3 regions of the Paenibacillus sp. FSL R7-0198 genome follow, and region 3 is predicted to be linked to each of the others. Evidence: riboswitches for the same ligand, from Rfam matches in the RefSeq annotation. Region 3 holds a riboswitch; each other region holds the start of a gene.
The links. A riboswitch is a leader RNA that binds a small molecule or an ion and turns the genes downstream of it on or off. The one in region 3 is predicted to bind cyclic di-AMP.
Positions count from the first base shown of each region.

Region 1: linked by a shared signal. The riboswitch ahead of MKY87_RS26235 (C40 family peptidase) and the one ahead of MKY87_RS03000 (3D domain-containing protein) in region 3 are both predicted to bind cyclic di-AMP.
Region 2: linked by a shared signal. The riboswitch ahead of MKY87_RS16370 (C40 family peptidase) and the one ahead of MKY87_RS03000 (3D domain-containing protein) in region 3 are both predicted to bind cyclic di-AMP.

Region 1 is NZ_JBBOCB010000001.1:5,958,127-5,968,482, reverse strand. Features, by position in the region: gene MKY87_RS26255 (divergent polysaccharide deacetylase family protein) at 1-180, opposite strand, end outside; gene MKY87_RS26250 (carbohydrate-binding protein) at 633-2,327, shown strand; tRNA gene MKY87_RS26245 (tRNA-Leu) at 2,472-2,556, opposite strand; gene pelA (pectate lyase) at 2,689-3,651, opposite strand; cyclic di-AMP (ydaO/yuaA leader) riboswitch at 4,071-4,202, shown strand; gene MKY87_RS26235 (C40 family peptidase) at 4,208-4,672, shown strand; gene MKY87_RS26230 (hypothetical protein) at 4,797-5,498, shown strand; gene MKY87_RS26225 (carboxymuconolactone decarboxylase family protein) at 5,568-5,897, opposite strand; gene MKY87_RS26220 (hypothetical protein) at 6,039-6,257, opposite strand; gene MKY87_RS26215 (hypothetical protein) at 6,377-6,706, opposite strand; gene MKY87_RS26210 (xanthine phosphoribosyltransferase) at 6,804-7,385, opposite strand; gene MKY87_RS26205 (YkvI family membrane protein) at 7,590-8,645, shown strand; gene MKY87_RS26200 (glycosyltransferase family 4 protein) at 8,782-9,912, opposite strand; gene MKY87_RS26195 (GNAT family N-acetyltransferase) at 10,173-10,356, opposite strand, start outside.
Region 2 is NZ_JBBOCB010000001.1:3,785,724-3,796,079, reverse strand. Features, by position in the region: gene MKY87_RS16380 (M1 family metallopeptidase) at 1-1,496, shown strand, start outside; gene MKY87_RS16375 (hypothetical protein) at 1,507-2,358, shown strand; cyclic di-AMP (ydaO/yuaA leader) riboswitch at 2,604-2,741, shown strand; gene MKY87_RS16370 (C40 family peptidase) at 2,745-3,215, shown strand; gene MKY87_RS16365 (GNAT family N-acetyltransferase) at 3,571-4,065, shown strand; gene MKY87_RS16360 (c-type cytochrome) at 4,216-4,572, shown strand; gene rbsK (ribokinase) at 4,647-5,630, opposite strand; gene MKY87_RS16350 (4a-hydroxytetrahydrobiopterin dehydratase) at 5,675-5,971, opposite strand; gene MKY87_RS16345 (hypothetical protein) at 6,002-6,157, opposite strand; gene MKY87_RS16340 (hypothetical protein) at 6,222-6,515, opposite strand; gene motA (flagellar motor stator protein MotA) at 6,749-7,549, shown strand; gene motB (flagellar motor protein MotB) at 7,536-8,354, shown strand; gene rluF (23S rRNA pseudouridine(2604) synthase RluF) at 8,568-9,269, opposite strand; gene MKY87_RS16320 (ATP-binding protein) at 9,288-10,356, opposite strand, start outside.
Region 3 is NZ_JBBOCB010000001.1:727,166-737,521, reverse strand. Features, by position in the region: gene MKY87_RS03015 (M20 family metallopeptidase) at 1-420, opposite strand, end outside; gene MKY87_RS03010 (ABC transporter substrate-binding protein/permease) at 606-2,069, shown strand; gene MKY87_RS03005 (amino acid ABC transporter ATP-binding protein) at 2,056-2,778, shown strand; cyclic di-AMP (ydaO/yuaA leader) riboswitch at 2,995-3,191, shown strand; gene MKY87_RS03000 (3D domain-containing protein) at 3,194-3,868, shown strand; gene MKY87_RS02995 (polysaccharide deacetylase family protein) at 3,977-4,768, opposite strand; gene lpdD (prenylated flavin chaperone LpdD) at 4,923-5,264, shown strand; gene MKY87_RS02985 (PspA/IM30 family protein) at 5,377-6,048, shown strand; gene MKY87_RS02980 (DUF350 domain-containing protein) at 6,144-6,545, shown strand; gene MKY87_RS02975 (DUF4178 domain-containing protein) at 6,569-7,075, shown strand; gene MKY87_RS02970 (DUF4247 domain-containing protein) at 7,087-7,836, shown strand; gene MKY87_RS02965 (HNH endonuclease) at 7,949-8,239, opposite strand; gene MKY87_RS02960 (molybdopterin molybdotransferase MoeA) at 8,441-9,730, shown strand; gene mobB (molybdopterin-guanine dinucleotide biosynthesis protein B) at 9,738-10,271, shown strand.

The DNA of each region.
Region 1 (10,356 bases), 5.2 Mb from region 3:
AGGCATGACCGCTACCGTTAGTTTAACTGGCATCGCCAGGATCTCTGCCGTACCCTTCATGTCATTACCAACATCATCGATGATAATCGCTAACCTTTTGTGATTCGATGTAGACTCTGAAGCTGCCGCTGTAGGACCTCCTGCCGATATGTCTGCGTAATACACAATCAAAAATGCCATGATACATGCAATGAATCGATAAATCTTTCTCTGTACCTTCATCATGATTCCCTCCCCGTAACTTCTGTGATCTCATTGTTTGATAATGAAGGTAGGAATATGTAAGCCAAAGCCTTCCTTAATAACAATATCCCCGCCATTGGAGACCTGTATTTCAAGCAAACACCGCCATCATTCCAGTTTTCCTTTTGCAATCAGACAAGAACTGTCATTGAATAGTTAGAAAATAGAGATTAATTAGAAAAAATACTGTAATTTGTCAGGTTTTCAGTTTAGGAATTATTTAGTAGAATCAACAAATGAAAGAGGTTCTATGCTTCATTTCTATCCTATGATTTATGGAAGGAGGTTTTGAAAGGGTTTACATAAAATAAATGCCAGTCAATCCGCTATTCTTGTTTGTTTTCCTGGTCGCGGTTTCTCTATGTAACCATTTACCATTATCGAGGAGGATGAAAGTAGTGAAATTCAAATTCAAAAAGACGATCAATGTTTTATTGGCCTGCTTAACAGCTCTGCCCCTCATGTTAAGTCCTACACAAGTTTCGGCGGCAAGTGATGCCAACATTAATTTGTCCTCAGAAAAACAACTGATCAAGGGCTTTGGGGGCATTAACCTTCCTGCCTGGATTGGTGATCTGACTCCCGCTCAACGTGAAACTGCATTTGGTAATGACCAGAATCAGTTAGGCTTTTCAATTCTCAGGATCTACGTCGATCCAGATTCTAATAACTGGTATCGTGAAGTTGCCACAGCCAAACGGGCTATTGAAAAAGGGGCTATCGTATTTGCATCCCCATGGAATCCTCCAAGCAGCATGGTTGAAACATTCAACCGCAATGGGGACACCAATGCCAAACGTTTGAAATACGACAAATATGCCGCATATGCGCAACATCTGAACGACTTTGTAACCTACATGAAAAATAACGGCGTAGATCTGTATGCCATTTCTGTGCAAAATGAACCGGATTATGCTCATGACTGGACCTGGTGGACTCCACAAGAGATCCTTCGATTCATGAAAGAAAATGCCGGGTCCATTCAAGGTACCAAAGTCATGGCGCCTGAATCGTTCCAGTACTTAAAGAACATATCCGACCCAATCCTGAATGATCCGCAGGCACTTGCCAACATGGACATTCTGGGAGCACATACGTACGGAACCCAAATTTCGAACTTTGCCTACCCTCTCTTTAAGCAAAAAGGAGCCGGTAAAGAACTGTGGATGACTGAGGTGTACGTTCCGAATAGTGACAACAACTCAGCAGACCGCTGGCCTGAAGCACTGGACGTTTCCTATCACATGCACAATGCCATGGTAGAAGGTGATTTCCAGGCCTATGTGTGGTGGTACATCCGCAGACAGTATGGTCCGATGAAAGAGGACGGTACCATAAGCAAACGCGGATATAATATGGCTCATTTCTCCAAATTCGTGCGTCCAGGCTACCTGCGAGTCGACGCAACGAAAAATCCGGATACGAACACCTTTGTCTCAGCCTACAAAGGTGATAACAAAGTCGTCGTCGTGGCGATTAACCGTGGAACTTCAGCCACAAGCCAAAAATTCGTTCTGCAGAATGGTAATGCCTCCACTGTGTCCTCATGGATTACGGACAGCAGTCGGAACCTGGCAAGCGGAACCCCGCTTACCGTATCCAATGGAGCCTTCACGGCACAGCTCCCGCCTCAGAGCGTAACAACATTTGTTGCCAACATTACTGGCGGAAATAGCGGCGGGAATACAGGCAGTGGCACTACGTATGAAGCTGAGACCGGAACATCACTTACGGAAGCTGCCATTGAAACAATCTACCCCGGTTACACTGGCTCCGGGTATGTTAACTTCAATGCGATGACTGGTTCAGCCATTCAATGGAACGGCATTAATAATGCTACAACAGGTACCAAAAACGTAAAGTTTCGTTATGCGCTGGAAAGTGGAACACGGAACCTCGACATTTTTGTTAACGGAACCAAAGTTATCAGCAACGAGCCCTTTCCGGCTACGGGAAGCTGGTCCACTTGGGTTGAAAAAACAATACAGGTCCCCATGAACACGGGGACCAATACATTGAAAGTGGTTACCACCGGATCGGAAGGACCGAATATTGACAGCATTAATGTTACCGCAGCGCAATAAACGTTCCTTAGGGCTGATGGAAGACATTTGCTGTACATGCAGCTAAGCACTAACCTCTTGGATACTCAAGTCTAAAGTTAGTGTTATATCAAAAAATGCAAAAAAGACTCCTTAAGCGTTAGCTTAAGGAGTCTTTTTTTTAGATGCGGTCGAGAGGACTCGAACCTCCACGGGGGGTTAGCCCACACGGACCTGAACCGTGCGCGTCTGCCAATTCCGCCACGACCGCATATTGTATCTCCACCATCAATATCGGCGACAATAAATAATATATCATGCGGAATCTATCATGTCAACACTGAAAATAATAACAATAAAACCCGAACCAGACGTCGATTCGGGCTTTACCTTTAACTACAAATTAAAGCTTGGAAGGCCAGTTGCCATACCATGCATAACCGCCTCTTCTTTCTTTATCAATATCACTTAATTTGTATTTAACTACCCCGTCACGACCAATAAAGATTGGTTTATCTGTTCCGATCTCATAGAAGCGTGCCCAAATCGGTGCAGCTTTGGAATCAGCGATAATTTTACTATCTCCATTAGCTCTTTCATACTTGTAACCCGTAATTTTCACCTTGTTAAACCAAGCCTCCGCTCCTTTAATGGATGCGGTAATTTTAGCGTTAGCAGGTCTGGTTTTCAGAAATTTAACAATCGTTACACTCTCTCCAGCTGTCAGCGATGGCACTTCGTAGATTCTTGCGCTCGCTGGTTTAAGGGAACTGGAATCATGTTGTTGTCCCCATGCTGTCAGCTTACCACCTGAAACGACTTGTGTATTCAGAATCGCCTCCACACCTTTGGCAACTGAATTTTTACTGCGATTAGCAAGTGTGCTGTCGATAAATGAGAAATCACCTTTGCGTGCCGCTACTTCATCCAACATGATCATTACATTAATCATGGCATCATCATTGTAAGTGATATGCTTGTGATATCCAGAGCTTTGGTAAACTTGTGGCCATCCGCCGTTTGAATACTGCATGTTGATCAAAAAGTTAATTCCTTTGATTGCAGCTGTGGAGTATCGCGGATCATTCGTCTTTTTAAATTCCTTCGCCAATCTTCTAATTTCTGAGTATGTAGCCTTGTTGTCTATCGTGGACTTCGCCCACTCTCCACTTGTCTGTTTATAATCTTTTCTCCAACCTCCATCCGGCAGCTGGTTCTTCAAAACATCTGAAATACTCGCTGTAGTACCCGATGCATCCGCAGCAGATACCGTCCCTACAGGGAGAACTGCCATTCCAACTGCTGAGAACACCATCGTACATGCCAGGACAAAAGTAATTATTTTCTTCGCTTTCAAATGTAACACTCTCCTATGTTCGTTTTTATAAATCTGCCACTTCTACTTTACCTATGATAAGCGTCCCCAAACCTCCTTTATTTGTATTTATCGCATAATAAAATCAATTTTAATCCAATATGTGGATTGGATAATCAGATAATATGCAAAAAATCGATTTTTGTCAATATATGCAACTTAATGAATATAATCTCTCTAATTCTACATAACGGGATAGTTCTTTTAACTCATGACAAACCTATTTATTTATCCAAATTCGTCTTAAACGAATCAATAATGACGTTTTTGTCATGAATGATACCCAAACTTAATCCCTTCTTTCATATAAAAACCTTAATTCCGCTAACATTGAGGTATTACGAAGGGTTTTAAATGGGTTTGACAATTACGCATTTATGCAATATAGTTTCAAATAGTTACAAAAACTTAATTATTCATTGCCGAGTTTCATGTTTGAAAACGGGGGAACCAATTTGGGTGAATTATTCTTATACATAGGAAATATAGGGAACCTTCTACCGAACCCTTAGCTAACTCCGTAGGCATCGAAGGGAGAACATTGATTTTGAAAAAACTGATTATCTCCATTTTTGGAGCAGCTGTATTATTTACATCCGGGGCAACAAGCACAGAGGCAAGCAGTATCAACTCCGTAGTGAACAACATGACAGGTATTCCTTACAAATGGGGTGGCACGACTGTAGCCGGCTTTGACTGTTCTGGTTTTATGAGATATCTTTTCAACAAATACAGCATTGAATTGCCACGTACTTCTCAGCAGCAAGCCAAAGCAGGTACTCCGGTAGCCAAAAGTAATGTTCGGACAGGTGATCTGGTGTTCTTTAATACAACAGGCAAAGGCATTTCACATACAGGTGTATATATCGGCGGCGGACAATTCGCTCATGCCTCCAGCAGTAAAGGTGTAAGCATCACAAAGTTATCGAATCCATACTTCAATGACCGCTATGTAACAGCACGTCGGGTAACTGGACAGTTTATGTATGATAAAATGTTGGGTAAAATGTAATTCACATACAAAAAGGCATCGGTTATTAACCGGATGCCTTTTTTGTTTAACCATTTTTTGTCTTCAACTGCTTTCTTAAACAATGTAAAATGTTTTAGGAAATAAAAGGAGATGAGGAGAACAATTGAAAAAGTTAATGTTTGTTTTAAGTTTTGCTATTTTAGTAATAGGTAGTTTAGGATGCAGTAGCGAGAACGAAAAAGATTTTAGAGATGTTTCATGGGGTACCAAGATCGACAAAGTCATTTCAACTGAAGAAAAGAACGGTAACTCAGGTTATGAAGAGGACGTACATAATGAACATGAGAAAAGTATCGAATATTCTAATCTTGTAGTTCTGGGTAAGAAAGCAGATGCTAAATACGTTTTCACTGATTTATTAGACAATGATAGCATTCTGGAAATGATGGAAGAAGGAAAGGAATTATCAGAGGAATTAAATAACCCCAATACAACAGAAACAAGGAAAGAAGAGATATACAAAATAATGGACCAGCGCCTTGAAGAAATGGAAAATGCAGCAGATGAATATCCATTAGATGACTTCTTGCTCCACGAGGCCACATATTATTTTGGCATGTTAAATAGTCAGGATTCTGATGAAATTCTGGAAGAGCTAACGAATAAATATGGTCAGCCTGGAAGCAAGACCTTCGATAATTCCATTATATATCTCTGGGATACTGATCGCTCTAAGATTGAATTTCGTCCTGAACGGTACTCCACAATAAACTATACAGCAAACTACTCCGTTATGGAGAAATTTGCTGATGTGGACAAGTATAATAAAAAAGCAAACAGTAAAGAAAGTAAAAACGATCTTTAAAAAACAGGGTTATACTCCCATATTGAAGGGAAGTATAACCCTGTTACTTTTTCACAATGTTTTTTTATATTAATGTAGCGCCTTCTGCACTCGCATCGCGCCCTGAGACAGAGCATGTCCGCCTCCTACAGCTCCGGCCACGGCTACGGTCTCCATGATCTCCTGATCTGTAGCGCCCTTGGCACGGGCTTCTTCTACATGGTAGAAAGTACATACCTCATTGTTGGCAAACAATCCAATGCCGAGCGCAATGAGCTGTTTTGTCTTGGCATCAATCACGCCAGGTTGGAAACATTCTCCCGTAAACTCATGATATGACTTCACCACACCTGGCAGTACATCGCTTAATGCTCCAATCTGATCCTTGTAGGCATGAACTTTATCATTCATCAATGTCATCGCTTGTAGCACACCCTCTCGGCTATAGTTACAGATCTTCCTCACTGTACCTATCTTCTCTCCCGAGTGAGTCAATTATGCCAACAAATCATGGTAATTCCAAACATTTAACGCTCATGGCTCTGCCATAATTATAAACTGTTACTCACTAAGTGGACTCTGGCGCGGCTCGCTGAACAGCTGATATCGGTAACCGCGATCCAGCTTGACGACACGTCGATTCTGACGACGGATAAGTACCTGCTCGCCATCCCAGGCAACAACAATCCCGGTTACATCGTTAGATTCCAGCTCGTCCCGTACTACTCTTACTTTCTCACCTGACAGACGCAGGGCGTCCAGTTCTGTATCACTGATCATCTTCATGGCTCCTATATTCCAAATTTATTTACAAAAAGAGACCTAAATGAAATGTCATTTAGGTCTCACGTGACTGTATTGGACTGTCATGTCATTCGAAATTATGTCCCGACTGAAAGTTACCGCTGCGCGTGCTCTTTGCTGTCGTTCTTCTCGAACCAAAAATCAAGCACTTTGGCGGACATCACACGTTCTTCAAGGTACTCCACTTGATGCGGTGTAAATTGTTCTTTCCAAGAGAAGGACAACTCTTCGCACAAGCCTACAATCGTCAGTAATTCTGACCAGGCAACATAGCGTTTGTACCAGAAAAATTGAGGATGTTCAATCATATAGGGATAAAGGTCATCGAATTCCGTATGTTTACAATCCAGGGCACGTTCAAAATGAACTTTCGATTCCGCCAGCTTATCATTAAAAAATTGTTCTGTTGCCGGTTGGTTCCCCATGGTGTTGCCTCCTCTCCCTAACATAACCCCATTATAAATGAAATCCGCGGTCATGCAAAGGCATAGTTCAAAAAATAGGCCCTATTCCTTTAAAATGTCACATTTCGTTATCGTCAAATTGTACCGTACCATCGTTCAGGGAACGAATGCGTACCAAGGCTTCCACCGGAATACCCTGTTCACGAATCGTGCGTGCCCCTGCCTGGAAACTTTTCTCGACCACAACGCCGAATCCGACGAGTTCCGCACCGGAACGCTCGATAATTTTGATGACGCCACGAGCGGCATCTCCATTGGCAATGATATCATCAATGAACAAAATACGGTCATTCTCATGGATGAACTCGCGGGATACCATAATGTCAGTTACAATTCCTTTGGTAAAGGACGGTACGCGTTCACAGTAAGCATCAGGATCAGCCAGAAGTGTTTTTTTGCGACGGGCGAATACAAGGGGCACCCCAAGTTCATAGGCTGCGGCAAAAGCAACCGGAATCCCTGAGGATTCTACCGTAATTACCCGAGTCACTCCACTTTCACGAAAACGGGCAGCGAACTCACGTCCCATCTCCATCGTTAATGCAGGATCAATCTGGTGGTTCAACAGACCATCCAGCTTTAATACTTGATCCGAGATAACCACACCTTCTTGTAAAATTCGTTGTTTCAATAATTCCATGATTTGACCTCCCAAGCCTATCCTATGAGGTAAAAGTATCATATATCTATCTATAAGTTCAAGCGAAATTGCCTGGGCGCTGTCCTTGAGACGCAATTCAAGCCAAAGCTCATTATCGATTGTCATGACTTTCGTGGGTCAAGCATACCTTGTACCATGGTACCCGCATGTCCAAACTATACAGGGGCCTGAGAGGGGAAACACATGAAACAGGCATTTCGGGTGCTGCAGATCGCATTTACATACATCGGAACGGTTGTCGGAGCCGGCTTCGCTACAGGGCAGGAAATTTTGCAGTTTTTTACCCAGTATGGCAAATGGGCCACCATCACCATAGGCTTATCTACCATGCTCTTTGTCTGGTTAGGTACCAAAATGATGCTGATCGCTCACGATACCGGGTCCCGCTCTTATGAGGATCTGAACAAACATTTATTCGGCCACAAGGCGGGAAAATGGATCACCTGGGTGACCCTTCTCATTCTCATTGGCGTGAACAGTGTCATGCTTGCCGGAGCAGGTTCCGTTTTTGTCGAACATCTGGGTTTGCATTATCAGACAGGTCTGATCGTCACACTTGTAGGGACATATCTGCTTCTCGGTCGAGGCATTCAGGCCATCCTACAAATGAATAGCATCGTCGTGCCCATGATGCTCCTGTTATCTCTGCTCATGATCACCAGTACCATCCATCATCCAGGCGCTTCCCGATTCATCACACTGACGACAGACTCAAACCCTGTTCAAGTGTGGCTGTCTCCACTGTTGTATACTTCATTCAATCTGGTGTTGGCTCAAGCTGTTCTTGTGCCTGTAGGTAACCAGATTCGTAGTCGGAGTGTGCTGAAATGGGGTGGAGTATTGGGTGGAATTGGTGTTGGTTTCATGCTGATGGCAGCTCATTTTGCCATGTCGGCTCAGATGCCCGGCATCATTCAATTCGAAATCCCGATGGGTAGCATTGCCTTTCAACTTGGATGGGCAGTGCAATCTGTATATGTATCCCTTATTTTCATGGAAATATTCAGTACCTTTGTAGCCGATATCTATGGAATGACCTTGCAACTCAGACAACATATACGCGTCCACCCCCGTTTCATTACATTAACCATTATGCTGTTGTGTTACTCACTCAGTCAGTTTGGATTCAGTTCCCTGCTGTCCATCCTTTACCCCATCTTTGGAAGTATGGCATTAATCTGGGCTGCCAAATTGGTACTGAACCGCTGGGGCACCTTTCGTAAACGCAACAATATATGAAATCTCACGGTCCATGTACTTCATGAATATGAGCATTCGTTTGCCTTATAACCACAAGTCACCGCGGGTACTCTTTCGTTAAACATGACAAAAAGCCGCTGTTTATCACAGCGGCTCGCACTTTTTGCTCTACGTTTTAGGCTTGGCTAGGAAACTGTAGATACATCTTTTTCAACTCATTGACCGATCTGCCGAGCGAGTAATGTGTCTTGGCTTTTTCACACGCTGAACGGGCAAGTTCATAACGATAAGCCGGGTCCAGCATCACCTTTTCAAGTGCTTCAGCCAGTGCAGAAGGATCTTCTGCCGGTACAAGCAACCCATTGCTACCGTTCTCGATCTGTTCCGGTATACCACCTACATCCGTACCCACAAGGGCAAGACAACTCAGCGCCGCTTCAGCGAAGACGGAACCAAATGCTTCTGCCCGTGAAGGAAGTACAAAAACATCAAAGAATGGCATGAATTCCTCAGGGTGCAGCGTGTAACCATAGAAGATGGTCTCATTATAGATCCCCAATCGCTGCGCCAATTCTTCCAGATCAGGACGAATCGGTCCATCTCCAATAATATGTAACACATAATCATGACCTCGGCCCTTCAGTTCCGCACAAGCTTTGAAAAGAATATCCAACCCTTTCGCCGGAACAAGCCGACATACCGTGACCAGTTGTGGTATCGCATTATCATGAGGAATCGGCTTAAACCGCTTCTCATCAAATCCATTGGGAATCACACCGATGACATCAGGTTCCTTTACGTAGGGAGCCAGATAACGACGGAACGAATCCGACACCGTTAAGAGACGCTCTGCCTGGTGTTCCAGCTCACCATATATCGCAAGCAGGAATCGATGCTCGGGTCCATCCGTTTCAATGCGTCCATTAAGGATTAATTCTCGTTCATAACTGGAGTGAATCGTCTGAATGAGGGGTGTATCCGGGAAAACCGTTTTCATCGCAAGTCCTGCAATTGGGTGGTGGGCATGGATCAGATCATAGGGCTTCTGAATACGCAGTTTGGTCCACCATAGATAATCACGATAAGTTTGAATATATTTTTGGACAACAGGACTATCCTGATATTCCGTCCAGTCAAACGTTTCGAACTGAACTTCCTCTCTGCCCTTGTTGCGAATTCGTTTTGGCAACGAGAACAGATCCATTTCCCACCTCGGGGTTGTAAATCTCTCTTGCATATACGGAATCATAGAGGATACACCTCCGGGCTGCTCCGGAGGAAAGAAAAGCGCCTGCAGCAATTTCACTGTTAGTTTCCCCCTTTCCACTTACGTACTGATCTACTATCCATTATGACATAGGGAAGCCGGAACATCTATATTACGTAAGATAGTGCAAACTTTTGGCTATTTAAACCGCTCAATCAAAGCTAAACTGACCAAGCTTTTGTTCACCAACTCGTATATACAACATATTCATGAAACGTGCCTCTCAGAAGCAAAAGCTTTAATTCAGCAGTTAACCGCTCGCGTTTGTTGTCAACATATTCATTGGGTAGTCAGAATTCTCAGCTCAGTAGCTCCACGGGCTTCTCATATGTACTGTAACCATCGGTCTCTCCCAAAAAAGTATACCCATTCCGCGCGTAAAAGGCGTTCAACGTAGCATTGCTCGCTCCGCAATCTAACCGAAAAGTATGTTTGCCTTCAAAATGTATGCCACTGCTGGACCATTGCAAAATGGACCGTCCC
Region 2 (10,356 bases), 3.1 Mb from region 3:
ATGACGGAAATATCAAGGACACCACCCTCATTAAAGTACGCCTGCCCAAACCCGTTAAAGGCGGGGAAAGCATCACACTCCACACCCGATTCGAAGTGAATCTGCCGAAGATTTTTGCCCGAATGGGAACTGCTGATAATTTTGTCATGGCAGGTCAATGGTTTCCCAAATTAAGTGCCTATGAACCTGTAGGCAGGCGTGGACGAACAACGGAAGGCTGGAATCTGCACCAATACCATGGCAATTCAGAGTTTTACGCCGACTTCGGTATATATAGTGTGCGTATTCGGGTGCCTGAAACATACAAAGTTGCTGCTACCGGATTTCCGACGCAACAAGCCGTGGTGAAGAATGGAGAAAAGGTCTATCAATTCTATGCCGATGATGTACATGATTTTGCCTGGGCAGCTTCACCGGATTTTGTCTACGCCGAGGAACCCTTCTCTGCACCCAATGTGCCTGGTGTACGAATCAAGTTATATCTGGACCCTGCTCATCAGGATCTTAAAGAACGTTATTTCTACGCCGCGAAGGCCGCACTAGCCAATTATAGCAAATGGTTTGGCCCATATCCTTACGCTACCTTATCCATCGTTGTTCCACCCAAAGCGGGGAACGGTGCTGGAGGCATGGAGTACCCTACGCTAGTTACGGCCTTTGGAGCCGATGATACTACCCCAGGTTATGACCTGGAACGTACCGTAGTCCACGAGATCGGACACCAGTACTTCTACGGTATGGTTGCCAGCAACGAATTCGAGGAAGCCTGGCTGGATGAGGGGTTCACCTCTTATGCAGAAGACAAACTGATGGAGCAGGAATATGGATTGATTCCGAATCTGCCGGTACAATCAGGCCTGATTACGTCTCCTTCATCTTTAACACAAGAATCCTGGAAGTTCGATTCACAGAATGAGTATGCAGCCAATGTCTATACACGTGGCAAACTTGTATTGCTTGGTATCGAACATCAAGTCGGCGCAAAAAAGATGGAACGCATTCTCTCTACCTATGTGAAGAAGTACCGCTTCAAACATCCCACTTCGGCTGATTTTCAAAACGTTGTGGAACAAGTGACCCGTACTTCCTGGTCTGATTATTTTGACCAATACGTCTATGGTAACGGGATGGCTGACTTTGCTGTAGAGCAGATTCGTGTTACGCCCGTACAGAAAGACGGTCAAACATGGTACGAGTCATCCGTGACGATCGCAAAAAAAGGAAGTGATTACAACGCCGTTCCTGTTCGCATTGCTTTTGAAGACGGGCATATCCTCACCAAACAATGGAATGGCAAAGAAGATCGCATCACCTATAAATTAACTCACACATCCCCCGTATCCTGGGCCATGACCGATCCCCTGTACACGATCGTGCTGGAGAACCGCCATATGAACAATTTCCTGAAATCCGGACTGGATGAGCAAGCAAAATCCCGCTGGAGCATGAGTGTAACCAAACTAATAGAAGCCATATTCGGAGGTCTGTCATGGTGAGGTGGAAACGGTGAAAGCAAAAATACGTGAAGGCTGGTTTCTCGTCCGTCAGCATATGTTCATTGCCGCACTCTTATTTCTCTATCAACTCATTTGGGGATATTTCTTCTATCGAATGGTACAATCGGCGGTCATCCCCCTACTCCTGCGCTATCCAGATGCTGATGCCGGGGAACTGAGTACACTTTTGTTCAAAATGGAAAGTCAACTTAACTTGTCTACCCATCCGGAGGTTCATCGTTATCTATGGATTCTAGGGGGCATGCTGCTGGTTCGCATGTTGATCAGCCCCCTCATTCAGGCAGGACTACTCTACTCACTTCAGCACTTTAACTCTACAGAAGAGCGCATCCCCTTTGTCCGCGGAATCAAAAATCTGTGGAAACCGATGCTGCTGCTCCACACCATACGTACATTATTGATACTTCTGCCCGCCTACTGGCTCATACCGAAGCTCTACTCGATTCTCATGGACGGATTTCATTCCCTTCAATTACTTTTGCCTGGTATACCTTATGTTGCTGCCTGGATTGTATATGGTTGGATCATCCACCATGCCGTGCTCTACATGCAGTTCGGTGTTTCGGCACCAGAAGGAGAAGGCGGGGCTCACGGTACCCTCAGAGCACTCTGGATTGCACTGCGTCATCTCATCGCCGTAATCGGTATTGCACTCCTGCTGGGCGGAGTTCACCTGCTTATCTTCGGGGCATTCACTTCAGCCTCATGGTTATTAACGGGACTTACCGGACTTATACTACAACAGACGTATCCACTTGCGAGATGTCTATTGAATCTGTGGAAAATATGCAGCCATTTCCGATTATGGCAGTCCAAAATGTCCAAAGGTGAGAGCAGATAGTTTAAAAATTGTTACCATCACATGTTAAACTTATGGCCTAATATGTACTTATAAATAGGCAAACCTCAACCTTTCCCCGTCAAAGGTCGAGGTTTTTTTTGCTAAATTTGTTGCTAAACGTTGCCAAAGCCGTACTCCTCTGTTACAATAATCGCAGTGAGTTTTTAGTAACAACTTTGTAATCTTTACATTCATATTTGTAACTACTTAAAATTAAATCGTCATTTCTTGATTTCGCAGGTGCATAACTAGCATAGCCAAATTCCTGGCACCTGGGAAGCGGGGGAACCAGTTATGGGTGAATTGATCTTGCTACAGAGGGATCATAGGGGACCTTCAACCGAATCCTTAAGCTAACCTCGCAGGCGTTGGAAGGGGAATATCTCTTGTTCAAGAAGAAATTAACCGCAGCTGTACTTAGCATCACATTTGCATTATCGCTTGGTGCAGGTAGCGCATTCGCAGATTCAAAGATGGACACAGTAATTGATTCAGCAATGGGAACTACATACAAAAGTGGGGGAACAACGCTTAACGGCTTTGACTGCTCCGGATTTACACGGTATGTATTCGACAAATTGGGTATTGATTTGGCACGCCAATCCAGTTCCCAATTCGACATGGGCGATTCCGTATCCCGCATGGAAATGAGAGCTGGCGATCTGGTATTCTTCAATACAACAGGTAAAGGCGTATCTCATGTAGGAATCTTTGTAGGGGATGGAAAGTTCGCACACTCCTCTTCTTCCAAAGGCGTTACGATCAGTGCATTGAGTGAAAGCTATTGGGCCAACCGTTATGTTGGCGCGAAACGGATTATGAGCACGGACGCATATGAATCACTGGCCCTTGACTAGGGACAAGCTGAGCAACATGATGCTGTAACCATTAACCATACTGGAACGAAGCAAGAAGCATAACAGAACCGCCCGGTACATTCTCCGCAGGAATGTATCCGGCGGTTTTTTTGTGCTTCAATCCTTATTCATGTTGCAAGTTATACTCGGGGCATATCCTGCGACATCAACAGGTTCATTTTGCGTTCGTTCGTCCGTGCCCTTATGATGTTTTTACCCATCCCGTTATAATATAAACGAAATTACCGGAACTTTTGTTTCATTTTTTTTCTTGGGAAGGAAGACTTGCTAAATGAACATCACTTTTGTAGAGTGGACAAAGAGTTCTGTTTCAAGGAAAGGAGCATGCAGGTGTATGAAGGAAACCCCTGTGACGTTTCACGTTGTACCCATGCGAGAAGAACATGCGGAGCTTATCTGCAGTTGGCAGTATGATCCGCCTTACAATATCTACAGCTGGCTCCCCTGGGAGCAGATGAAAGCTCTGGAAGTGGAATTCGGAGATGCACAGCTGCGGCAGGAGCAATATGCAATCGTCCTGGATCAGAACGATCGTATATGTGGGTTTGCTCAATACTTCCCACTTCAAGGGGTAACCCGGATTGGCCTTGGCATGCATCCAGAGCTGTGTGGTCAGGGTCAAGGGACAGCTTTTGTCACTGCCATTGTACAGGAAGCCATTCGACGAAATCCCACGAATGAGATTGATCTGGAAGTACTCACTTGGAATGCTCGTGCCATTCAAGTCTATCTGAAGAGTGGATTTGTCACCCAGGATACATACGAACGACAGACCCCAACCGGCTTGAAGCCCTTTCACTGTATGGTTTATGAAGGGCCTCGCGGTTAGAATCCATTGCAAAACAACCACATTTGCCCCTTGTTATGTGATTAGTTCAAAAAATTCCCACAAAATGCTATGATGTCAGTACAGGTTCCGTTATAATGATATGGATAGTTTCAGGTTAGATGATCTTTCATTCTGGAGGGGACATAAGGGATGCACAAATGGATCATGAGCGGAGTATTTTTTGCAGCATGCGCTTTAGCTATTGTTTTAATGTTTACGCTTCCAGGGAAAGAAGAAGTGGCTGAAGAAGCCAAACCAACCATGCCGGAAGTAACATTGGATGCCGGACAGGCTGAAGCACTGGTCAAAGCCAATTGTATCTCCTGTCACGGGGATCAGCTTCAGGGTGGCGTAGGACCTGCTCTGGCTAACATCGGTAGCCAGGATGATCTGGAGAAGATCTATTCTACGATTGTCAAAGGTAAAGGTGGTATGCCTTCCTTCAAGGGCAAGCTGCAGGATGAAGAAATTGCAAATATCGCCATGTGGCTGTCAGAGAAAAAATAATCTGTGCACGCACATAACGAAGAGGCGCTTAATCCCCTTTTGGGAGAATAAGAGCCTCTTCGTTATACCAATTATTAGGCCTCTGTGGCATGCTCAGCCAGAAAGGCCTCAACTTCACGTGCGGACGGCATCCCGGACTGGGCGCCGAGCTTCGTCACGGATAACGCGGCCGCACCCATGGCGTAGCCTACGGCCGCGTCCAAAGTCTCACCGCGCGCGAGGGCTACCGCCAACGCGCCGTTGAAGCAATCGCCAGCGCCGGTCGTATCGACGGCGCTTACGGCGTAGCCGGGCGCACGGCACGCGCCGGCACGCCCTGCTTGTACGCGGCCGCCAGGCGCCGCCGCGTACACAGCCCCCTCGGGGCCGAGCGTCGTGACGACAGCGGCCCCGAGGGATGCGGCGAGCTCTGCGACCGCCGCATCCAGGTCTTCCGGCCGGAGATGAGCCCGGCCGGTAAGCACGGCAAGCTCACTGCGGTTCGGCGTGACAACGTCGACGCACCGCAGGAGCTCCTGGGGCAGACCCGGCACTGCGGGAGCCGGGTTGAGCACCACCAGTGCGCTGCCTTCAGCCGCCAGTTGGGCGGCGCGGGTAACCGCTGGCAGCGGGATCTCCAGCTGCAGCAGCACCGCTGCGGCTGCAGTCAGGCTTTTTACCGTATCCGCCTCTTCCAGCATCTCAGGCACCACTTGTCCATTCGCACCAGGAATAACGATAATCCGGTTGTCTCCCCGAGAGAGCCAAATGGAAGCCGTCCCTGTAACCGTTTCTTCCAATATGCGAACCTGCGAGGCATCTGCACCACTTTCCGTCAGACTGTGCAGCAGACGTTCGCCAAAACCGTCCGATCCCACCGCACCAATCATCGTCGTCTGTCCACCCAGACGCGCAGCGGCAACAGCCTGGTTCGCCCCTTTGCCACCAGCGAGAAAATGCAGCTCCTCACCGCTCACCGTCTCTCCCTCTTCCGGAATCGTGTCTGTCTTCACCACGAGATCCATATTGAGACTGCCTACGACAGCAATAAGAGGTTGTTTCTGATTATAGTCTGACATGTATGGTTCACTCACTTCCGGCCGCGCGATAATAACCGACCTTGTTATTCCGACCTCATTTTGTCATAAGCTTCGTTATATTGCCCTGCTTCCTTGATATCTACAGATGTGATACCACCCGCATCCCATGACGTGAGACGCAGCGTAACCGTTGTATAATCAATCGTAATAAAAGGATGATGATTGAATGCTTCCGAGATCGCAGCGACCTCATCCACAAATGCAATCCCTTTCATGTAGTTGGAGAACACGAATTTACGTACAATCCACCGTCCCTCTTCCAGTTCCCAGCCTTCCAGCCTTCCCAGATGAGCTTCGACTTCCTCTTGCGAAAAAACCATGCGTTATCTTCCTCCCCATAGGATGGTACATTACAGACGTGAGTCCGTATAACCACCGACACCTTCGGCGCTATCAACAGCAACCTCAAAGGCCAGGCTCACCGCCATGCGGTTGGCCCATTTCACGACTAACATCTTACCACGGACAAGCTTCAAAATCCAATCAACTACATGGCATAGAACCACTAACCATAAGGCTTTGAGGGCAATTCCAATTCCATTTATACCCCTGAAAATGCATGTAAACACACTAAATTAAAGGTACAAATGTCAACTCTTCTTCCCCGATCAAAATATGAATACGGTGCTGTTCCTTATCATGGATGACCACACCACTTCCAACTGGAATAACAGACTCCTCGCCCAGCGCATAGAACAAATCCTCCGCCAACGCCTCATCCACTTCAAGTTGGTCAGATGCAGCCAGTCTCTCCCACTCTTCCGCGTCCATTTCAAAGAAAACATACCGATCCGGTATGCGTCCGATTGCCGTTGTCAGATCTGTCAAAATTCCTTCATAATCCCGTCCATGCTTTACGCCCATTGGCTTTTCACTCCTATTCGGCCCCTAAGGAGCGGATTTGATCTTATTATACCTGAAAATAGCCCTTAAAAAAAAAGGCCTTCTGGTCGATAAATACATATATGACCGTTTTAACTGTTTTAGCAACCGTAAGGAATGCCTAACATTGAACGGATTGCGGCCAAAAATTCGTCCGGAAGCCCGAATACAGCCGCTTGAAAGGATTCAATTTTATCTCATGGATGAGGTGTATGATGAACATTTCAACGATTATTGGACTAGTTTTTGGACTGGTCTCCCTTGTACTCGGTATGTTCCTGAAGGGTGCGCCCTTAATCAACCTGGTTAACAATCCGGCAGCCTACGTTATTATCTTTGTTGGTACGGCAGGAACTATCTTTATCGCATTTCCAATGTCTGAAGTTAAGAAAATCCCTAAGCTTTTCGGGATTATTTTCAAAAATCAAGTACTTATTGATCGAGTGTCTCTGATCGGCACGTTTATGGATTGGGCTTCCACTACCCGTCGTGAAGGTTTGCTTGCACTGGAATCAAAAGTAGAAGAGATTGACGATCAGTTCCTTCGTGGCGGTATGCGTATGATTATCGACGGCAACGATCAGGAATTTGTAAGTGATGTACTGATGGAAGATATTCATGCTACAGAGGAGCGCCACCGTGGCGGTGCCTTGATCTTCGCTCAGGCGGGGATGTACGCGCCAACGCTCGGGGTTCTCGGGGCCGTTGTAGGTCTCATCGCAGCACTTGCCGATCTCAGTGACATGGAGAAACTCTCCCATGCGATTGCGGCAGCATTTATCGCAACACTCCTTGGTATATTTAGTGGTTACGTGTTATGGCACCCGATGTCTAACAAGCTGAAGCGGATGTCCAAGCAAGAAATGGAGATCAAGCTGATGATGGTTGAAGGATTGTTATCCATACAGTCTGGTGTATCCACCATTGCCATCAACCAAAAGTTATCCGTATTCCTGACACCTTCCGAACGTAAACAACTGGAAGAGAAGGAGGGATCATCAGGTGAAAAAGGCTAAAAAGCACGAACCACATGAAGAACATATAGACGAGAGCTGGTTGCTTCCCTATTCTGACTTGATGACCTTGTTGCTTGCCCTGTTTATCACGTTGTTCTCCATGAGTTCACTCGATGCAGCCAAGTTCGAGCAGATGGCATCCGCACTAAGCAGTGCATTGAATGGAGGCTCCGGTGTTCTGGATCATACGTCCATGAATCCGGATACGCCAGGTGCCGATCTGGGTAAGAACAAACAGGAACCTACAGAAATCACCAAGAAAACACCAGCTCAGATAACGGATGCACAGATGGCTCAAAAAGAACAGGAAGATCTGGAGAAGCTTAAGAAAAGGCTTGACCAGTATATCTCGAAGAACGGACTTTCGGACCAGCTGAATACCAAGCTGAATCAGTCTGAATTGAAGATCACCATCAGTGATAACGCCCTGTTCTCCTCAGGCCGAGCAGATGTGAAGCCTGAATCACGATCCCTGGCCAAAGCAATCTCAAGCATGCTGCAGGAGTTCCCTGAATATGAAGTGGTGGTATCCGGTCATACCGATAATATTCCCATTTCGAACAACCAATATAAGGATAACTGGGATCTGAGTGCAGATCGTGCGCTCAACTTCCTGAAAATCCTGTTGCTGAACACACAATTGGACCCTTCCAAATTCACACCAAGTGGTTATGGAGAGTATCATCCGATTGCCAGTAATGACACCAATACCGGACGGGCACAGAATCGCCGTGTAGAGGTATCTATCATTCGGAAGTATCAAAGTAACAATACAAATGTAAAAGCCGTTGGCGGAGGAAACTAGAGGCCTGCAGCGATTCATTAACCAAAGACCGTTCCCCAGGTACAAGGAGAACGGTCTTTTGGGTTTATATAAAGCTTATGCTTGGTTTATCTCTACATTTTTTCACACTATTTGCGAAGATTCACCTGTCGTCATTGACCTTATACCAAAAAGCCCTGCGCTCCTTTTCGGAAAGCAGGGCTTCAATCAGTTAATTAGTCAAAGTCGAATCAACTATTCCAGTGAATAGTCCAACAGACCGCCCAGCTCCGCTTTTTCAGCAGGGGTAAGCTCTCTCCATGAACCTGTCGCCATTTCTCCAAGATGAATGTTCATGATCCGAATACGCTTCAACTTACGAACCTCGTAGCCAAAGGCACTACACATCCGCCGAATCTGACGGTTCTTTCCTTCAGTCAGGATGATACGGAATACTCGATCCGTCATCCGGGTCACGGTACAAGGCAGGGTCATTTCACCCAATATCTTCACCCCAGTGCTCATACCTCTAAGGAAACTCGGGGTTACAGATCGATCAACAGTAACGATATACTCTTTCTCATGGCGTCCTTCTGCTCTAAGTATCCGGTTAACGATATCTCCATCATTGGTCATCAGGATCAAACCTTCCGAGTCCTTATCCAAGCGTCCAATAGGAAAGATACGTTCATCGTGTCCGACAAAATCAACGATATTGCCCTGAATATGCTGCTCAGTTGTACTTGTGATTCCAATCGGTTTATTCAGGGCAATATATACGTGTTTTCTCTTTTCCTTGATCGGCTTGCCATTGATTCGTACATCGTCGCCTTCTTCTGCCTGACTGCCCAGTTCAGCCTTAACTCCATTAATGGTTACCTGACCACTATCCACCAACTTGTCGGCTTCACGCCGGGAGCAATAACCTGTTTCACTAATAAATTTATTAATACGCAAAAGGTAATCTCACCTCATCTATTTCTCTTCATCTGTAAGTGGTTCATCCGTTACCTGATCTGCCTCAATAACCTCCGGTTGTTGCTCGGATGCAGGCAGTTCAATGATAACCGTTGTTCCCTTGTTCATGACGCTTTTAATATCCATCATGCCCTTATGTGATTGAATAATGCGCTGACTGACCATCAGACCAAGCCCTGTCCCAGACTCTTTATTCGTAAAGAAAGGCTCCCCAAGCTTGGGCATCATCTCTTCCGGGATACCGATGCCTTCATCCCTGATCTCAATTCTGACGCGTTTCGACTGCTCGTCATGCTTGAGCTTGATATGGATACTTCCTCCATTTGGCATGGCCTCCATACCGTTTTTCAGCAAATTGATGAATACCTGCTTCAACTGGTTCTCTTCACAGTGTACCATAGCCGAATCGGATGAGGCACGCAGTACAAATTCTACACCATGCAGATGCGCCTGACTATCCAGTAACGAGATGACATCGCCAAGAATAAAACGAATGTCCCGATTCTGAAAATGAACCGCCTGCGGTTTCGCTAAAATCAGAAATTCACCAACAATAAGGTTGATGCGATCCAGCTCCGATAACATCAGATCCAGATGACGATGATTCAGCTTGTTGCTCTCTTGCTGTAACTGCAGGAATCCGCGCAGTGTGGTCAATGGATTACGAATCTCATGTGCTACACCTGCTGCAAGCTGGCCCACGGTTGTTAGCTTCTCAGAACGTCTGAGCAGCTCTTCCATCCGATTACGACTTGTAATGTCCCTGGAGACACTAATAAGTGCGGTAATCTCTCCAGCCTCGTCTCGTACCGGAGCCGTACTGACACTGACCTCTACTCGGGTCCCGTCTTTCTTCATCCATGTGGTTTCGTTGGACGTAATGGACATGCCCTCAACGAGTTGGGCATGCTGACGTTTCATTTCTTCTTCTGCCTCTGGCGGGATAATCTTCAGATGACGACCTTCCACCTCACGACTTCGAAAGCCATATAATTGTTCAAATGCGCGGTTAACCCGCAGTACTTTTCCTTCAAGATCCGTAATGTGAATAGCATCCGCTGTCTGA
Region 3 (10,356 bases):
TTCCGCCATCGGTACTTTGGCACCACGTGTCTCTTCAGCGGGGGTACCAAACACTTTAATGGTTCCACCTACTTCATCCAGAATGGATTTCAGCCCAACAGCAGCTCCAAGACTCATCATACAGATCAGATGGTGACCACAAGCGTGACCGATCTCCGGCAAGGCGTCATATTCACACAATAAAGCAATGGTAGGGCCGGGTTTGGCGGCTGAATAGGTTCCGATAAAGGCTGTCTCCAGTCCAAGGATTGGAGCCTCTACAGTGAAACCGTGGTAGACCAGTTCTTCTTTTAGACGAGCAGAAGCAAGGAACTCTTCATTTCCCAGTTCGGGATTGGCACCGATATATGATGAAATGGCTTTAAAACGGGAAGCATATTGATCAATAACCGTCAGTATCTGTGATTTGTTAGATGTCATTAGTAAACTCCTTATGCAAAAATGAAAATAATTCATTGATTATATCATGTTTGCTTTATTTTTTCAGAAACAAGTCAAGATTTGTAATGTCAAAATGCATTGCATAATCATGCATTGTACTTTATAATGACTCAGTCATCAACATGAGAGAAGCATACAAAGTATTGTAAGGGGAGAGAAAAAGGTTGAAATTAATAAGTCGTTACACCATGATGCTGTTGACCTTTGTTATTCTGCTGACGACTGCCGTTCCTGTGGCACTTGCAAGTGGAACTACAGATAATTCAAGCAGTAAAAAACTGGTGCTCGGTACAAGTGCCGATTTTGCACCATACGAATTCCATAAAGTGATTAATGGCAAAGATGAAATTGTGGGCTTCGATATTGAGATCGCCAAAGAGATTGCCAAAGATCTTGGCGCTGAGCTTGTGATTGAGGATATGGGCTTTGACGGTCTTCTGCCTTCATTGCAGAGCGGGCGTGTTGATCTGGTGATTTCAGGTATGACGCCGACGGATGAGCGGAAGAAAAGTATCGATTTTTCCGACACCTATTATAAATCAAAACAAGTGATTATGGTTCGCAATGTGGATAAAGACAAATATCCAACCATGGCAGAACTTGAAAATGCGAAGATTGGCGTTCAGAAAGGCTCCATTCAGGAAACGATCGGACAGAGTATTCCAGGAGCGAAGCTTACTGCGCTGGATAAAATCTCGGATATCGTGCTTCAACTGCAAACAAAACGCATTGACGCGGCAATCGTTGAAGATACCGTTGCTGCAGGTTATCTGGACGATATCATTGGACTTGCTGCTGCTGTTCCGGACGAAGAGCAAGCAGAAGCGGCAATCGGGATTCGTAAAGGTAATACCGAGCTGCTAGCTGCAGTAAATGGAACACTGGAGCGACTGAAAAGTGAAGATAAAATCAATCAGATGGTGACGGACGCCAGCCTCTTGATGGCGGATAAAGCGAACAAATCACAAAATATTTTCCAAGTATTCTGGGAGTACAAAAGTTTCTATGCTACAGGTGTAGGATACACACTTCTGTTGTCTGCACTTGGGGTTATCTTCGGGGTAATTATTGGATTGATCATCTGTTTGTTCCGTTTGCATGACGCCGCAATCTTGCGCTGGATTGGTACAGCTTACGTTGAAGTGATTCGTGGCACACCGATGCTGGTACAATTAATGATTATTTACTATGGTTTTTCTCTGAGCTTTGGCATTAACTTTACTGCACTTCAGGCAGGTATCATTACACTTTCAATCAATAGTGGTGCCTATCTGGCGGAGATTTTCCGTGCAGGTATCCAAGGTGTGGATCGTGGTCAGTTGGAGGCAGCTCGTTCCTTAGGTATGGGAAGAGGCGATGCGATGCGTTATATCATATTGCCACAGGCCTTCAAAGCTGTATTACCTGCGATCGGTAATGAATTCATTACCATCATCAAAGAATCCTCCATTATCTCGGTTATCGGTATGGTGGACATTATGTATCAGGCAAGTGTGGTCAAAAACATTACGTATCAAGGCTTGAGTCCATTTTTGATTGCGGCAGCCATCTACTTTGTATTAACGTTCATTTTGTCCAAGCTGCTGGGACGACTGGAAAGGAAGTTGAGTGCAAGTGATAGACGTTAGACAATTACACAAATCTTATGGAAATAACGATGTGCTTAAGGGCATTAACGTGACGATTGGTAAAGGTGAGGTAGTCGTCGTCATCGGTCCTTCCGGTTCAGGTAAAAGTACTTTCTTGCGTTGTTTGAACCTGCTGGAGAAGCCCACCTCAGGAGAGATTGATTTTGAAGGCGTGTCAATCACGGACCCCAAGCACAACATTAACGCAACTCGTGAGAAAATGGGCATGGTGTTTCAGCACTTCAACCTGTTCCCGCACAAAACGGTACAGCAAAACATTACGATTGCCCCGATTAAAGTAAAGAAACAATCCACTCAGGAAGCGGAGAAAATTGCTGCTGATCTGCTGAACACCGTGGGCTTGTACGATAAAAAAGATACATTCCCGAATCAGCTGTCCGGTGGACAGAAGCAGCGGATCGCCATTGCTAGAGCATTGGCCATGCAGCCGCATGTCATGCTGTTTGACGAGCCTACTTCGGCACTGGACCCCGAGATGGTCGGCGAAGTGCTGGATGTCATGAAACGTCTTGCAGAAGGCGGGATGACGATGGTCATCGTAACACATGAGATGGGTTTTGCACGTGAAGTGGGAGACCGAATCCTGTTCATGGATGGCGGGGTTATTGTGGAAGAGGGAACACCTGATGAGGTATTTGGAGCTCCAAAAAATTCACGTACACGTGATTTTCTTGCCAAAGTACTCTAAATGAAGTGTCAAATAGCGTTACTGACTTAGAGTCGGTAACGCTATTTTTTTGTGCGCATTAATCACTTATAGATTTGAAAAGTAACTTTTCTGTTACCAAATGTAAAGGAATCAGGTCGTCCAACATTTCTAAAGTATCCTGTATTCTTACATATGCTTACATGTTAAAACCATTTGGTAAGAATTACTACAAGTTAAGGTTACAAAATTGTGATATATTGAACTCTGCCGAAACTTCCGGACAGGGAGTGCGGGGGATGTAACGATGCAGATTGTGCAGGGGGAAGATCTACAGCACACTGCTTGGGGTGAATTAGGGGTACATAACGTTTCAAATGTAATGAAGAACCTATAGGGTGGGCTCCTCATCCGAATCCGACAACTAACTTCGCAGGCACAATGAGGGAGGAAGACCATGATTAACAAGAAACGTATAGCCAAAACAGCAGTAGCATTATTGACAACAGCAATGCTCATTCAAGCCGTTCCGGCTCACGCCGATTCAGTTCATGTGGCCAAAGAAGGGGATACCTTCTACACCTTATCAAAACAATATGGAGTAGCAATCAACACGTTGGTTAAAGCAAACAACGACATTTCGCCTTACAACATTTATGATGGTTTGAAAATTACGATTCCCGGTAAGGCAAACAATGTAGCAGCAGCTGCGGCAACGGAGAGCAAGACCCAAGCGAAGACTGTTACTACAGCAAGCTTGGACGTTAACACAGATAACAAAGTTGTTCAGGCTTGGGGTAAAACATTCGATTACAGCAAAGCTGTGAACGTAAAAGCAACGGCATACTCTGCAGATCCGTCTGAAAATGGAGGATGGGGTGCTGTGGATTACTTCGGCAATGATCTTGAACTGGGTACGATCGCAGTTGATCCAAGTGTGATTCCACTCGGAACCAAAGTACTGGTAACCGGTCACAGCCATCCGGGATTGCCAAAACAGGCTTTTGTAGCTACAGCTCGTGATGTGGGCGGTGCAATCAAGGGTCACCGGATTGATATCTTTATCCCGGGTAGCAAACAGTCTGTAAGCACATTTGGTTTTCAGGATATCGAGCTGTACATTCTGAAGTAGAGAGATCATAACATTTAAAATGAATTCAAACAGGGTGTCTGCCAGTCGCTAATCTGCGATTGAACAGCACCCTTTTAATATTCGCATTTATTTGTTATCACGGTCATCCTAATCTTTGGCCTTTGGCAATCCCAACATCTCGTCCAAGGTGACCAGTTCATATCCCCGGTTACGCAGTTCTTCAATGATTTCAGGCAATGCCTCAATCGTACCGTTCAGGTTAGATCCCACACCGCCTCCTGCATGTTGCAGAACGATGGAGCCAGGTTTCACGGCAGATAGGATGTTATCCTTCACCTCTTCCTTGGAGAGGCCTTTCCAGTCCAGTGAGTCAACGTTCCAGTTCACAATGCTATAGTGTTGTCTAGCTGCCCATTGCAGCTGTTCTTCATTAATGTCTCCATAAGGCGGCCGAATCATCTTGGGCGTATATCCCGCTAAATGTCGAATAATATCCCCGGTATGTAAAATTTGTTTGCGAAAGGCATTCATCGACAGCTTACTGAATTCAGGATGATTGTAGCTGTGATTACCAACCAAATGCCCTTCCTTAACGATGCGTTTCACCAGATCCGGATGTTTCTCAGCACGACTACCCACGATGAAGAATGTAGCTCTGACATTGTATTTCTTCAATACATCCAGCACTTGTGGAGTAAACCGTGGATCAGGTACATCATCAAAAGTCAGTGCAACCTTCTTTGTTGAAGGACCATTGGTTTTGAACGTATCGGCATATTTTTGACGTAACTGTCCCAATGTCAGTTGTTCTTCTTCAGCAGAATCCGAACCTGATACTGATTCAATTGACGGGCTTGAGACATCCCGCGATGAAACTGGAGCATGATATCCCCCGAGAAAAATAACGATAACCATCAGCATAATGAGGCGTACGCGCATAATAACGGCCTCCTTTTCCAAAATGACGTTCTCCTTGGTATGCCCGGGGGTTCCATAAAATATGCGTAGTGTGAGAAGTTTCATTGCGGATTTAGCTTATGACAGCCATAATTCCTCCATATATAACATATAGAAAAGGATAGGTGGATAGGATATGAGTACATATGATTTGAAATCCATACGTTTACAGGTGATTGAAGCAGGAGAGGATAAGGTTTTTCTCGTTACCGGAGGAAAGGCGCATATTGGCGCCGTAGCCACGTTCTACGTGGATCATGAGCGCGTAAGCGGGACGACGGTACATATTCCTGGGCATAAGGAACAAGAGCTGTGTGAGCGACTTGCCCGAAAGGCTGCCCTGCAGCTGAAAGTAACCGTTACGGTGATCATGGGTATCCATTTTGATTCCATCACGCGGATGCAGATCGACGAAATCGTGCAGACTGCAGAGAGGCTGATGGAGGATCATCTGAACAAGGATAAACGATCTTCCTAACATAAAGAGCAATCGCATGTTTTGATTTTATTTGCTAAAATTGAAACGAGTTGTAGATTGTTACGTATGTATGTTTATATACGATGTAATATCGACTAGGAGGAATAACATAATGTCCATTTTCAAACGATTGCGTGATTTAACAATGTCTAACGTTAACGCCATTATTGACAAGGCGGAAGATCCAATCAAGATGACGGACCAATATATCCGTGACATGCAAGAGGACCTGGAAGATGCGGAGAAAGCAGTAGCTCAACAGATCGCCATTGAGAAGAAATTCAAGCAGTTATTCGAAGAGCAGGAAGCACTTGTGAAGAAACGTGAAGAGCAGGCGCATACGGCGGCACGTGCTCAGAATCTGGATTTGGCTCGACGTGCTCTGGAAGAGAAAAAGGCTGCTGAAGAGAAGATGGCTGAGTACAAAACCAGCTATGACCAAAACAAGGCTTCTGCAGATAACCTGCGTGGCAAGCTCGACGAGATGCGTAAGCAACTGACTCAAATGAAGAACAAACGCGAAACACTGGTAGCCCGCTACAATGCAGCAAAAGCCCAAACGGAAATCAACAAAGCGTTGAATGGGTTTGGCTCTGATACTGCAAGTGCTGGTATGAAGCGTATGGAAGAGAAAATGATGCAGATGGAAGCACAGGCAGAAGCAAGCAACGAAATGTCTTCCAAAGGCAAGTCTTTGGATGAAGAGTTCGAGAAGTTGGGTAAAGATCAGGCTGTTGAAGATGAACTCGCAGCATTGATGAAACAGTACGATAATAAGAACTAATACCTTGGTTGTCAGCAGGGTTAACCAGCGGAGGAGAAGAGTATTTCTCCTTCGCTTTTAAATGCGGTTCATGTTGATATGTGGGGGCTGTGTAAATGGATTTGAATATTTTGGCGATGCTGGTCTGGACCGGTTCTGGTTCGGTTTTGCTGTTTGTCTTGATGTATGTAGATTCACTGTTCACGAAATATAAGGATTTTGCTGAAGTTAAGGCTGGCAATATGGCAGTAACCACACGTATGGTGATGAAATTATTTGCACAAGGGTATGTACTCGCTACGTCCATTTCTACGGCTGGTCATCTTGGAGAAGCATTGCTGGTCTCCGTTGTATCCTTTATCATTTTGTTGATTCTGGAGAGTGTTGTACACTTTATGATTCGCAAATGGGCCAATCTGGATCTGGATACGGGAATTCAGCAAGGGAAGACAGGATACGGGTTGTTCTCTGGCGCTTTACATATCGTGGGCGCACTGATTATTGCAGCTTGTTTATAAGATAAGGAACAGGAGTAATTCTCATGAGTGTATGGAAACGAATTAAAGGAATACTAACGAAACCTGAACCACCGCAGGCAGAGAAAACGATGCTTCAGCTTGCACCTGGTGATATCTGTGAGGTTTCTCTGGTCACTTATGAAGTTGTTGGTCGGGTACAAAATCGTGCTCGAAATGCAGTTGTGCTCACGCTGCAGGATGGTACCGCATTTCGATATTTGCATATCGAAGAACGGGAACTCACACGTTACGCTCTATATACACCAATTGATGGCAGGCTTGATGCACCTGATGAGGTGCCCACATTGCTGGACCTGGATGGACGCGCATATCATCTGGAGGAAGAGTATGGAGGCATGGTATCAACGGCAGGTAGAACTCCATATGGCCAGGCTGGAGAACAATTGGTATGGCAGTATCAGTCGGATGATAATATGCTTCTTCGGGTGGAGTGGCAAGACAGAAGATTTACACTGTATGAGGGTGAGTCCATTCTTCCTGCGGATATCAAAGTGATTCGTTCGAGCTAGGAGAGGTTCCAATGAAAAAACGCTTGGCACATGGATTAAAATTAATGCTGGTCCTCAGCCTTGTGATGTCTCTATTGTCCGCGTGCGGAGCAGCACCTTCTGTTCAGGACACATATCCGCTTGAATCGGTTAACGGGAGTGGTAACTCAACGTCCTATGTGTACCGGGCTTCGGACCGTACCGTTCCGGAAGTGGCTCAGGATTTGTCTGACCAGCGGCAACCGGATCAGATCTCGGCAGAGAACACAGAGCGTATGTTCCTCGTGTATCAGGACGAGTATTATCACCTGCAACAAGACCCGAACAAGCCGGAGGATACATTGGTTGAGGTGGACTCCAAGGAATATGTTCGGCAGAACTACGATTCATCTTTTTTACAAGGTTACCTCACTGCTACATTAATTGGTAATCTGTTCGATTCTTTTGGCGGGCGAGGTTATGGCAACTATCGAGGATATACCAATAAAGATACGTATAAACCGAGTGCAGGATCTTATCGTACACCAACAAGTAATGACAAGAAGCTTGCTCCGCCTATTACTGTTGATCGGAAAGGTACGATTACAAGGCGCGGAAGCGATAAAGATTCAAGCGTGGGATCTGGCGGAGGATTATTCAACCGCAACAAGGATCAGAGCAAGGGAACCATTGATCGTAACAAAAGCAGTGGTGGCCTGGGCGGGTTGTTTGATTCACCTAAGAAATCCTACAAAAAACCAAAAACCAGAGTGGGCGGCGGCCGAATTAAGAGGCGAAGATAATAAACATCTAATCATAAGGATGGCTGCCAATCGCATAGTTCATTTAAGAACAGTGAAAAGGGAAGGCGGATTCACCTCGTCGGCACATGACCTTGGAACTGTTCTTTTTGGTTTACGATTTTCGAACATGATTGGATTTGCGTACACGGGGAATCGTTGAAGCAGGCTGTTTACGAATCCAGCGGATAAATGGAATCATTCGTTCATCCTGTCTCAAGGATTGCAGGTCCGTGAGTCCAAGCGTTACAATGTCGCGATTAGTATATAGCGAATGAATCTGTTTGTGACAGGGGATGCACAGGTTGGCCGTTGGCAGAAATGTTCCTCCCATTTCTTTGGGTGTCAGATGATGAACAGTCGTATTCACAGGTTCTCTTCCGCATAATTCACATCGTTTACTCATGATCATCGCCTCCCTTTGTCAATTATATTATGGGCAGACAAGATGCCTTTCATGTTGAACAAAGGTCAAGGAATGTTACACCTGTAAGGAATAAGATTTTGTCACAGGATTCAATAAGTGATGTACTTGTTATCTTACAGTATTCGGGCTACACTTTCTTAAAAGATGATATGTCTCTAGGAGGTAAGAATACTTTTGAAAATGAACTCACATTCACATGATATGACAACTGCCAAATTCAATCGTACAGCTGTACAGGTACCGGATGCCCAGGCCAAAATAGCTGCAAGAGTTACTGTTGGCTCCATAGAGAAAGTTCATCTTGAATCTGCTTATGGCCGCACACTTGCAGAGACCATTCAGGCACCTCATCCGTATCCATTCTTTCGGAGATCGGGTATGGATGGATTCGCGATTATAAGTACAGATACCATAGATGCTTCGAGCGATCATCAAGTTTGGTTTCGAGTAATTGACGAAATTCCATGTGGCTACACCTCGGACCACACCATTGTTTCAGGTACGACGGCTCGAATAATGACCGGTGCACAGGTTCCAGAAGGTGCAGATGCGGTAGTCATGATGGAGATGACCGAGAGCAAGGTAGAGAACGGAGAACAATGGATTGCATTGAAACGGCACATATTGTCGGGTGCTAACATCACCCCAATCGGACTGGAAGTCCAAGGGGGACAGCAACTGCTCGAAGCAGGAACGATCATCAGGGCAGGAGAGCAGTCCGTGTTAGCTACTTTTGGCATAGCAGAAGTTCCCGTATTTCAACGTCCAAAGGTGGCGATATTCGCAACCGGCACGGAATTGCTTGATGTAGATGAGCCATTGCAACCAGGTCGGATTCGAAACAGCAACAGTTACATGCTGCGCTCTCTGGTTGTTGAAGCAGGAGGAGAGCCTGTGATGTATGGTTCCATTGCAGACGATGTGAATACAGCAAGGGCCAAACTGGAAGAAGCCATTCAAGATAATGATATCGTGGTGACCACAGGTGGTGTATCCGTCGGGGATTATGATATTATGGGCGAACTTGTGCTGGAAGAACATGTGGAGATGTTGTTTAACAAAGTGACGATGCGACCAGGCAGTGTGACCACAGCTGCTGTATATAAAGATAAATTGCTATTTGCACTTTCCGGTAACCCTGGGGCTTGTTTTGTGGGCTTTAGTTTGTTTGTTCGTCCAACCATTCGTTCCATGCAGGCGGATGCTCATCCTTATTTGGAAGAATGGACTGCGATCTTGGAAGAAGAGTACACCAAAGTGAACAATTTTACACGGTTCGTACGTGGACGCACAGAGATCCGCAACGGCATGGTGTACGCGATACCGGCTGCCGCCCGTGTAGATGAATCCAGCGTGATGATCACCATTAAGGACAGTGATTGCCTGATTGTTGTTCCACCTGAGAAAAAAGGTATTCCTGCGGGTGAGCAGGTACGTATTATTAAACTCCCCACAGGTCATGTGAGGTAGTTGGTAGATGACTACAATGAGTGATACAAAACCACATATCATACAGATTGTTGGATACAAGAACACGGGCAAGACAACCCTGACAGCCGCGTTGATCGGGCACTTTTCTTCCTTGGGACTTAAGGTAGCTGCGATTAAGCATGATGGACATGACCATTTTGAGATGGATCAAGAAGGAACGGATTCGTATCAATTTGGAGAGGCTGGAGCCTCGGCGGTGGTTGTCATGTCAGAGAAACGTACTGCGATTATGGAGCGACAGGCAACCAAGTTGGAGGATATGTTAAGTCATCTGTCCGGTTATGATTGGATTGTCATTGAAGGATTTAAGGATGCTTCTTATCCCAAATTCGTGATGGTTCGAGAAGAGGAAGATCTGACCTTGATTGATCAGCTTGAAGGGGTAGTGGGGATGATCTCATGGTTACCATCAGAGCAGTTTATAGAGCGGAGCACCGTAAGCAGAGATATAACATGGTACTCGGTTCATGAAACGGAGGATATAGCCAAAGCGTTGTTAGCAATGGTTGCGAGCGAGTGAAGGCAGAATCGTGAATTCGAATCGTAGAAACGTCAAGAAGTGGGATATTATGGTGGCTAGACATGATTGAATGTACAGAGAGCGT